Linked DNA regions of Phyllobacterium zundukense. The protein of the gene in region 2 interacts with the protein of the main gene of each other region in a pairwise test. Links are inferred from orthologs where the notes say so. Each region holds a gene or a part of one and is shown on either strand. Other genes may lie near its edges. The genes, in order: N8E88_RS28040, N8E88_RS15875 and N8E88_RS18245.

Region 1 (3,045 bases), 2.5 Mb from region 2 along the record:
TCTCGACGAGCCGACAACAGGCTTGCACTTCCACGACGTGGCGAAGCTGCTTGACGTGTTGCATGAGCTTGTCGATCAGGGCAATACGGTGGTCGTCATCGAGCACAATCTCGAAGTTATCAAGACAGCCGACTGGGTCATCGACCTTGGACCGCATGGCGGCGACGGCGGAGGTGAGATCGTGGCTGTCGGCCGGCCGGAGGATATTGCCGAGGCCGAACGCTCCTATACCGGCCAGTTCCTCAGGGAGCTTTTGCGCAGGCGCCCGGGACACAAGGCGCAAGCCGCGGCAGAATAATCGATCTAGGGAGGAGACGGAGATGACCAGCGGGACCATAAGGGCGGGCATTGGTGGCTGGATTTTCGAGCCCTGGCGCGGCACCTTCTATCCAAAGGGCCTCTCCAAGGCCAAGGAACTCGAATATGCAGGCCAGCATTTGCAGACGATCGAGATCAACAGCACCTATTACGGTACGCAGAAGCCCGAGACTTTCGCCAAATGGGCGAGCCAGGTGCCGAACGGCTTCGTTTTCTCGGTCAAGGGCAATCGTTTTGTCACCAACCGCCGCGTTCTAGCCGAAGCCGGCGAGTCGATGCAGCGCTTCATCAAGTCCGGTATAGCCGAGCTGGGCGATCGGCTCGGACCGCTGATCTGGCAATTTGCACCGACGAAAAAGTTCGATGCGGATGATTTCGGCGCCTTTCTCGATCTCCTGCCGAAGAACGAATCCGGCCTCCCCCTGCGCCACGCCGTGGAGGTTCGAAATCCTTCCTTCATCGATCCTGACTTTGTGGCGCTGGCCCGCAAGAAGGGCGTTGCAGTGGTTTATGCGGAACATTTAGAATACCCGGAAATTGCCGATGTGACCGCTGATTTCATCTATGCCCGTCTGCAGAAGGGTGATGATGCCATCGAAACTGCCTATCCTGCCAAGGCGCTCGACAAGTGGGCAGATCGTGTCAAACAGTGGGCAAAAGGTGATGTACCGGATGACTTGCCACTGGCCTCTCCGAAGCAGCATCCGGAAAAGCAGCCTCGCGATGTTTTCGTCTATTTCATCCACGAAGGCAAAGTGCACGCCCCGCAGGCAGCACAGGCTCTAACCCAGCGTCTGAATGCGTAACTCAAACCACCGACGCGCAATCCCTGTCCAAAAAATATGCAATCTGCACATTTTTGCATCAGCTTGCTGCATCGCTGCTTGTGCTTTACGGTGACGAGTTAGGCAGAGAGGCAGAACACCTGCTGCCATTCACGCGATAAACTCAGGTTCCGGGAAATATTTAAACTATTCAACCGAGTTGGCATGCTTCCTGCTTTTTGAAGTGAAAGCGGGCAAGAGGTCCGTTTCTATGCATAGGGAGATCGTTCTCTGATGAAGAAAATCGAAGCCATCATCAAACCCTTCAAACTGGATGAGGTGAAAGAGGCACTGCAGGAAGTGGGGCTTCAGGGCATTACAGTGACCGAAGCGAAGGGTTTTGGCCGTCAAAAGGGCCATACCGAATTATATCGCGGTGCTGAGTATGTCGTCGACTTCCTGCCCAAGGTAAAAGTCGAGATCGTCCTGGGCGACGAATCCGTCGAGGCCGCCATCGAGGCGATCCGCAAGGCCGCACAGACTGGCCGTATCGGCGACGGAAAGATCTTTGTATCCAACATTGAAGAAGTTGTGCGTATCCGGACCGGAGAGTCTGGCATCGACGCCATCTGATTCCCAAGCCCCTCCGCTGGCACGTTCGCGCCGGCAACCAGTATCATCGTCGCTGAACAAGGAAAATTGATATGACGACCGCTAAAGATATTCTGAAACAGATCAAGGATAACGACGTAAAATTCCTTGATCTCCGCTTCACTGATCCAAAGGGGAAGCTGCAGCATGTGACGATGGATATTGCTGAAGTTGACGAAGACATGTTTGCCGATGGCGTCATGTTCGACGGCTCTTCCATTGCCGGCTGGAAGGCCATCAATGAGTCCGACATGGTTCTCATGCCAGACACCGATACGGTTCACATGGATCCGTTTTTCGCGCAGTCAACCATGGTTATCCTTTGCGACATTCTCGATCCAATCTCCGGTGAATCCTACAATCGCGATCCGCGCGGCACGGCCAAGAAGGCCGAAGCCTACATGAAGGCAGAAGGCATCGGCGACACCATCTTCGTTGGTCCGGAAGCTGAGTTCTTTGTTTTCGACGACGTCAAGTACAAGGCAGATCCGTACAACACTGGCTTCAAGGTCGACTCTACCGAATTGCCGTCGAATGACGACACGGATTATGAAACAGGCAATCTTGGCCACCGTCCGCGCGTCAAGGGCGGCTACTTTCCGGTCCCGCCAGTCGACAGCGCGCAGGATATGCGTTCGGAAATGCTCACCGTTCTCACGGAAATGGGTGTGCGCGTTGAAAAGCACCATCACGAAGTGGCTGCCGCCCAGCACGAGCTTGGCATCAAGTTCGACGCCCTCACCCGCAACGCCGACAAGATGCTGATTTACAAGTACGTCGTGCACCAGGTCGCCAATGCCTATGGCAAGACGGCGACCTTCATGCCGAAGCCGATTTTTGGTGACAATGGTTCGGGCATGCACGTTCACATGTCGATCTGGAAGGAAGGCAAGCCGACTTTCGCCGGCAACGAATATGCCGGTTTGTCGGAAAGCTGCCTGTTCTTCATCGGCGGCATCATCAAGCATGCCAAGGCTATCAACGCCTTCACAAACCCCTCGACCAACTCCTACAAGCGCCTCGTTCCAGGCTATGAAGCTCCGGTTCTGCTAGCCTACTCGGCACGCAACCGCTCGGCATCCTGCCGCATTCCATTCGGCTCTTCGCCAAAGTCCAAGCGCGTTGAAATCCGCTTCCCGGATCCGACAGCCAACCCTTATCTCGGCTTTGCCGCGATGCTGATGGCCGGTCTCGACGGCATCAAGAACAAGATCCATCCTGGCCAGCCGATGGACAAGGACCTTTATGATCTTCCTGCAAAGGAACTCAAGAAGATTCCGACCGTATGCGGCTCGCTGCGTGAAGCTCTCCA
Region 2 (3,504 bases):
TGGTGTGCAGGTGGCCCGTCTGGCTGGTCTGCCAGAAGCTGTTGTCAATCGCGCCCGCGACGTACTGCACCAGCTCGAAGCGGGAGAGACCTCTGGCAAGGCTGACAAGCTGATCGACGACTTGCCTCTGTTTTCAGTTGAAGTAAGGCGTCAGGCACTCAAGCCGGTTCAGGGTAAGGATAGTGGTTTGCTCGCAGCCATATCCACCATCAATCCGGATGAGATGACACCGCGTGAAGCACTGGAGGCGCTGTATCGGTTGAAGGGCCTCGTCGCGAACACGATATCTTGAATGCTGCAGGGATCGAGTGTTTCAAATGTAATCGTTTCGCTTGACACAAATTCGCGCTATAGCGTGCGGCCATTATCCATAAAGACGTATTCATGAGCGCTTCAGACCTGAGACTGGAACAGATCGTCAACCCGGCCGAGCTTCATCGACAATTTGAAGAGTTGGTCACGTCAACGAACAAACAGGGCACTGGAACCGTCGAGCGTAACGACGTGTTGCAGCTTGTGAAACAGTCGCTGATCGCGGGCCGCAAGTCGGCCGAAGACATGCTGATGAAGGATGCCGGCGGGACGCACTGTTCCATCCGGCTTTCTTATCTAATGGACCAGATTATTTCTGGGCTCTATGACTTCGCGGTTACCCACGTTTATCCCGCTGTGAACCCATCTACTGCGGAACGGATGACGGTCGTTGCAGTCGGCGGCTATGGCCGTGGGGGACTGGCACCTGGTTCCGATATCGATCTGCTGTTCCTGCTACCTTACAAGCAGACGCCTTGGGGCGAGCAAGTCGTCGAATATATTCTCTACATGCTGTGGGACGCCGGTCTCAAAGTCGGCCACGCCACCCGTAATCTGGATGAGTCCATCCGTCAGTCGCTGGGCGATATGACGATCCGCACCAGCATTCTGGAAGCCCGTTACCTTTGCGGGAATGAAGACCTTTTCGCCAAACTGGTGCAACGCTTTGATGACGAGGTGGTCAAGGGCACGGGGCCGGCTTTCATCGAGGCCAAACTTGCCGAACGTGACGTCCGTCACCGCAAGGCGGGCGAGACGCGATATCTGGTGGAGCCGAATGTCAAAGAAGGCAAGGGCGGCCAGCGCGATCTGCATACACTGTTCTGGATCGCAAAATATTACTATCGGGTGAAGACAAGTGACGAACTTGTCGACCTAGGAGTTCTTTCGCGTGCGGAACACAAAATCTTCCGTAAGGCGGAAGATCTGCTGTGGGCGGTACGTTGCCATATGCATTTCTTGACGGGCAAGGCAGAGGAACGCCTTTCGTTCGATATCCAGGGTGAGATAGCCCGGCGGCTCGGCTATACCGCCCATCCCGGTCTACGAGACGTCGAGCGATTCATGAAACACTACTTCCTTATTGCTAAGGAGGTCGGTGATCTTACGCGCATTATCTGCGCCGCTCTGGAAGAAGAGCAAGCCAAGCATGTTCCCGGTTTCAACCGGATTTTCCTCACCTTTTCGCGCCGCAAGCGAAAGCTCGCCGGCACAAGTGATTTTGTCGTCGACAATCACCGCATCACCATTGCCAATGACGATGTCTTCCGGAAAGACCCCGTCAATATAATCCGCCTGTTTCGTCTGGCGGACCAGCACGGCCTGGAGTTCCACCCCGACGCCATGCAACTAGTGTCGCGTTCGCTGTCGCTGATTAAAGCTGATCTGCGGGAAAATCCCGAGGCAAACAGGCTTTTTCTGGAAGTGCTAACCTCGGAGCGCAACCCCGAGCTCATCCTGCGGCGAATGAATGAATCCGGCGTACTTGGTAAATTCATTCCCGATTTCGGCAAGGTCGTCGCGATGATGCAATTCAATATGTATCATCACTATACTGTCGATGAACATTTGTTGCGCTGCATCGCAGTCATGTCGGAAATCGACCACGGCGATCTTGGACAGGAACATCCTCTTGCCAATCAGATCATGCCCGGTTTGAAAAAGGACCGGCAGGTCCTCTACGTGGCGCTACTTCTTCACGATATTGCCAAGGGAAGGCCGGAAGACCACTCCATTGCCGGTGCGAGGATCGCCCGGCGGATTTGCCCGCGTCTTGGCCTGTCCCAGGCCGACACCGAAACCGTTGCCTGGCTCGTCGAACAGCATTTGACGATGAGTAGAGTGGCACAGTCGCGCGATCTGAACGACCGCAAGACCATCGAAGATTTTGCTGAGATTGTCCAAACCCTCGACCGGATGAAACTGCTGCTGGTTCTGACCATCTGCGATATCAAGGCAGTCGGACCGGGGGTCTGGAATGGCTGGAAAGGCCAGTTGCTACGCAATCTCTTCTATGAAACGGAATTGATGCTGACTGGCGGGTTTTCGGAAGTCTCCCGCAAGGAGCGCACCGATCACGCTCGCACTCAGCTCGACAATGCGCTGTCGTCCTGGCCGCAGATCGAGCGCCAGTCGTATCTCGCATTGCATTATCAAAACTACTTGCTGACCGTCAGCCTCGAAGATCAGATTCGCCACGCCAATTTCGTGCGCGAGACCGATGCCAGCGGCAAAGCACTCGCCACCATGGTAAAAACCCATGACTTCGAGGGTGTAACGGAGATCACCGTGCTGTCCCCCGACCATCCGCGTTTGCTTTCAATCATCGCGGGCGCCTGCGCCGGCGCCGGCGCCAACATCGTCGATGCGCAGATCTTCACGACTAGCGACGGGCGCGCACTTGATACGATCCTTATAAGCCGCGAATTCCCGACTGACGATGATGAACGACGGCGCGCCATGCGCGTCGGCCGCCTGATTGAAGACGTGCTTTCCGGGAAATCCTATCTACCCGAGATGCTGGCAAGCCGCACCAAACCGAAGCGCGCGGTCAAGGCCTTCCGCATCACGCCGCGTGTCGAGATAAACAATACGCTGTCCAACAAATTCACGGTCATCGAAGTGGAAGGGCTGGACCGCCCCGGTGTTCTCTCCGAGATAACCGGTACCATCTCCGACCTCTCACTCGATATTGCCTCTGCTCATGTGACGACCTTCGGTGAAAAGGTCATCGACGTGTTCTATGTCACCGATCTTGTCGGTCATCAAATCACCAATACGACACGCCAGAATCGTATCCGCAAGAAGCTGCTTGCGCTCTTTGGCGAAGGAGACATCACGACCGCCCAGCCGCAACGGCAAAACATCCTCATGACGGCTGAATAGAATGAGCTTGGTCAAGAAATTTGCAACGGTTGCGTCCGGCACATTGATGAGCCGCGTGTTCGGTTTCACGCGCGAAATGCTGATGGCCTCGGCGCTGGGCACGGGCCCTGTCGCCGATGCTTTCAATGCTGCGTTCCGTTTCCCCAACACGTTCAGGCGGCTCTTCGCGGAAGGCGCGTTCAACTCTGCTTTCGTACCTTTGTTCGCCAAGGAAATCGAAGCCAATGGGCTTGATGGAGCGCGCCGTTTTTCCGAAGAGGTATTCGGTGTCCTTTTTACGGTGCTGCTCGGCCTGACGATCCTGAT
Region 3 (2,951 bases), 480 kb from region 2 along the record:
TTGTAAAGGATCGCGCTGCCGATACCGGACCAGAGCAGTGTCACGGCGACACCCTTGAACTGCGCCCACAGCTGAGTCGCCGTACCTGCATAGCTGGCGGCGAAATCGGCAGTCGAATAATCGACGATGCCGGCGCCACCCAGTGCCGGATTGACGAGGATGCCGGTGCCGAGAGCACCGATGATGCCGCCGACGCAATGGATGCCGAAGACATCGAGGCTGTCATCATAGTCGAACGTGTTCTTCACCACCGCGACGAAGAAGTAGCAGACGACGGTGACGACCCCACCGAGCACGATGGCACCCATCGGACCGACGAAACCGGCAGCCGGGGTAACGGCAACCAGACCGGCAACTGCACCCGATACGGCACCGAGCATCGAGGCTTTACCACGCAGGAAGGATTCGAGGATGATCCACATCACCGCAGCAGCAGCCGTTGCGACAAAGGTGTTGATCATGGCAAGGCCCGCATAGGCATTGGCTTCGAGGTTGGAACCGGCATTGAAGCCGAACCAGCCAACCCACAGCAATGACGCACCGATCATGGTCATCGTCATGGAGTGCGGTGCCATGATGTCTTTCTTGTAGCCGGTACGCTTACCGATCATCAGAGCGCCGACGAGACCTGCAATACCCGCATTGATATGAACGACGGTACCACCGGCAAAGTCGATTGCGCCGAAGCCGAAGATCAGGCCGGACGGATCGGAATAGGCGCTTGGACCACCCCAGAACCAGACCATGTGAGCGATCGGGAAGTAGACGAAGGTAACCCAGAGAATGACGAACAGGATGACCGCTGAGAACTTCACGCGTTCAGCGAACGCACCGACGATAAGCGCCGGCGTAATGCAGGCGAAGGTCATCTGGAAGACGACATAGACCAGCTCGGGGATGGCAACGCCCTTCGTGAAGGTTTCGGACATCGTCGTCACGTCGACGCCTTGCAAGAATGCCTTCGACAGGCCACCGACAAACGAATTGCCGGGTGTGAAGGCCAGGCTATAGCCGTAGAACACCCAGATCAGCATCACCACAGCGGTGATGGTGAAGACCTGCATGAGAACCGAGAGCATGTTCTTCGAGCGGACAAGACCGCCATAGAAAAGCGCGAGGCCAGGGATGGTCATCAACAGCACAAGCACTGTCGAGATCATCATCCAGGTGGTGTCGCCCTTGTCGACTGTGAAGGCTGGCGCTGCGGCGGCGGGAGCTGCTGGCGCGGCCTCCTGAGCGAATGCGGCCAGCGTACCGATAGCGACCAGTGCCAGCGACCCGAGAAGGGTGCTGCGCGCCGCAGATGTCAGACTGGTTGGAATTTTCATTATTGTCTCCTTGAACCCCAAATAAATCACAGCGCGTCGGTGTCGGTTTCGCCCGTGCGGATACGGACGGCCTGCTCGATGCTGAGAACGAATATCTTTCCATCACCGATCTGACCGGTCTTGGCAGCCGTGGTGATGGCTTCAACGGCAGTGTCGACGAGCTCGGATGCGACCGCTACTTCCACCTTCAGTTTCGGAAGGAAGCTGACGGCATATTCCGCCCCGCGATAAATCTCGGTGTGCCCTTTCTGGCGGCCATAACCTTTCACCTCGGTGACGGTCAGGCCCTGGATGCCGACAGCAGTGAGTGCTTCGCGCACTTCGTCCAGCTTGAACGGCTTGATGATGGCCATCACAATTTTCATTGAATATACCCCTGCGCTTTGCGCGGCGCCTTTCAGGTGGAATTACTCGAAAGGCTTCACATCCGCGTTGAACCCATCGCCTAAAGCCGCTTGCGGCAGTCGGTGACTGCTAAGGAGTATTCAAGTTCTGTGCCAGACTCGAAATATAACGCCAAGCCATTGATTACAAATGTATATTTTTAACAATTGACGGCATGATTACGCAATACGATGCAACATGCCTAAAATTTAGGCAAACTCGGCGGGCTTTAAAAACGTCACGCTTCGGAATGCACACGAATTAGGCCTTCCTGTGCTGTCGAGGCAATCAATATGCCGTCACGGCTATAGATTGCACCACGATTAAAGCCACGCGCTCCGGATGTACTGGGGCTGTCTGCCGTATAAAGCAGCCAATCGTCGAAACGGCAGGGCCGATGAAACCACATGGCGTGGTCGAGACTGGCGACCTGCAGGTCGCGATCGAAAATCGATCTCCCATGCGCATAGAGCGAGGTATCGAGCAGCGTCATGTCCGACAGATAAGCCAGCACCGCCGCCTGCACGGCGCGATCATCCGGCACGGGACCTGTGGTCTTGATCCAGACATTCTGCTCGGGCGGCAGCTTCTCGCGCGAAAAATAGTGCGCGAGCGACAATGGCTTCATCTCGATGGGCCGGTCTTGCTCCCAGTACTTGCGGATAGCGGCAGGCGCATTCTGCAGATATTGCTCTTTCAGGTCGCGGTCGCTGATGAGATTTTCCGGTTCGGTGACGTCGAGCGGTTTGGGCTTTTGATGTTCGAGTCCCTCCTCCTCGATCTGGAAGGAAGCTTCCAGCGAAAAGATCGCGTGGCCGTGCTGGATACCGACGACCCGCCGCGTGGTGAAGCTCGAACCGTCGCGAATACGATCGACCTCATAGATAATCGGCACTTTCGGATCGCCGGCACGCATGAAATAACCGTGCAGCGAATGCACATGACGCAGAGGATCGACGGTGCGCTGTGCTGCGACCAATGCCTGGCCGATCACCTGGCCGCCGAAAACACGTTGCCAGCCGGATTGCGGGCTGCGACCTCGAAACAGGTTGTGTTCAAGCATCTCAAGGTCGAGTATGGACAAAAGCTCATTCATGGCGTCAGACATGATCGAAGTCTCCCGTTCGCGCGTCCAACGCTTGCAACAGGAACAAGAGCACAAGTCAAGCGCCGCATAACTGCAACCCGGAGGCAAACCATGGTTGAACGAAGCTCCCCGCAAGACATCACCATCGCCGG

What was found.
Region 1: the proteins of N8E88_RS15875 (region 2) and N8E88_RS28040 interact in binary tests that used the Escherichia coli proteins (3 or more experiments, as listed by UniProt). The link is inferred for Phyllobacterium zundukense from one-to-one orthologs.
Region 3: the proteins of N8E88_RS15875 (region 2) and N8E88_RS18245 interact in binary tests that used the Escherichia coli proteins (3 or more experiments, as listed by UniProt). The link is inferred for Phyllobacterium zundukense from one-to-one orthologs.

What each region holds. Positions count from the first base shown.
Region 1 is NZ_CP104973.1:3,206,884-3,209,928, forward strand. Bases 158-3,045 are described here. They hold N8E88_RS28040 (P-II family nitrogen regulator), read left to right. Parts: upstream 158-1,376; coding sequence 1,377-1,715; downstream 1,716-3,045. Other genes in these bases: uvrA (excinuclease ABC subunit UvrA), read left to right, coding at 158-298; N8E88_RS28035 (DUF72 domain-containing protein), read left to right, coding at 321-1,124; glnA (type I glutamate--ammonia ligase), read left to right, coding at 1,787-3,045. Outside these bases: more of uvrA, read left to right, coding at 1-157. UniProt on the Escherichia coli protein: P-II indirectly controls the transcription of the glutamine synthetase gene (glnA). P-II prevents NR-II-catalyzed conversion of NR-I to NR-I-phosphate, the transcriptional activator of GlnA. When P-II is uridylylated to P-II-UMP, these events are reversed.
Region 2 is NZ_CP104973.1:719,524-723,027, forward strand. Bases 52-3,398 are described here. They hold N8E88_RS15875 ([protein-PII] uridylyltransferase), read left to right. Parts: upstream 52-384; coding sequence 385-3,198; downstream 3,199-3,398. Other genes in these bases: murJ (murein biosynthesis integral membrane protein MurJ), read left to right, coding at 3,200-3,398. In the rest of the region: more of murJ, read left to right, coding at 3,399-3,504.
Region 3 is NZ_CP104973.1:1,198,638-1,201,588, reverse strand. The notes cover bases 25-2,818. They hold N8E88_RS18245 (P-II family nitrogen regulator), read right to left. Parts: upstream 1,694-2,818; coding sequence 1,355-1,693; downstream 25-1,354. Other genes in these bases: tesB (acyl-CoA thioesterase II), read right to left, coding at 1,951-2,818; N8E88_RS18250 (ammonium transporter), read right to left, coding at 25-1,328. Outside these bases: more of N8E88_RS18250, read right to left, coding at 1-24; more of tesB, read right to left, coding at 2,819-2,820; N8E88_RS18235 (ubiquinone biosynthesis hydroxylase), read left to right, coding at 2,911-2,951. UniProt on the Escherichia coli protein: Involved in the regulation of nitrogen metabolism. Regulates the activity of its targets by protein-protein interaction in response to the nitrogen status of the cell.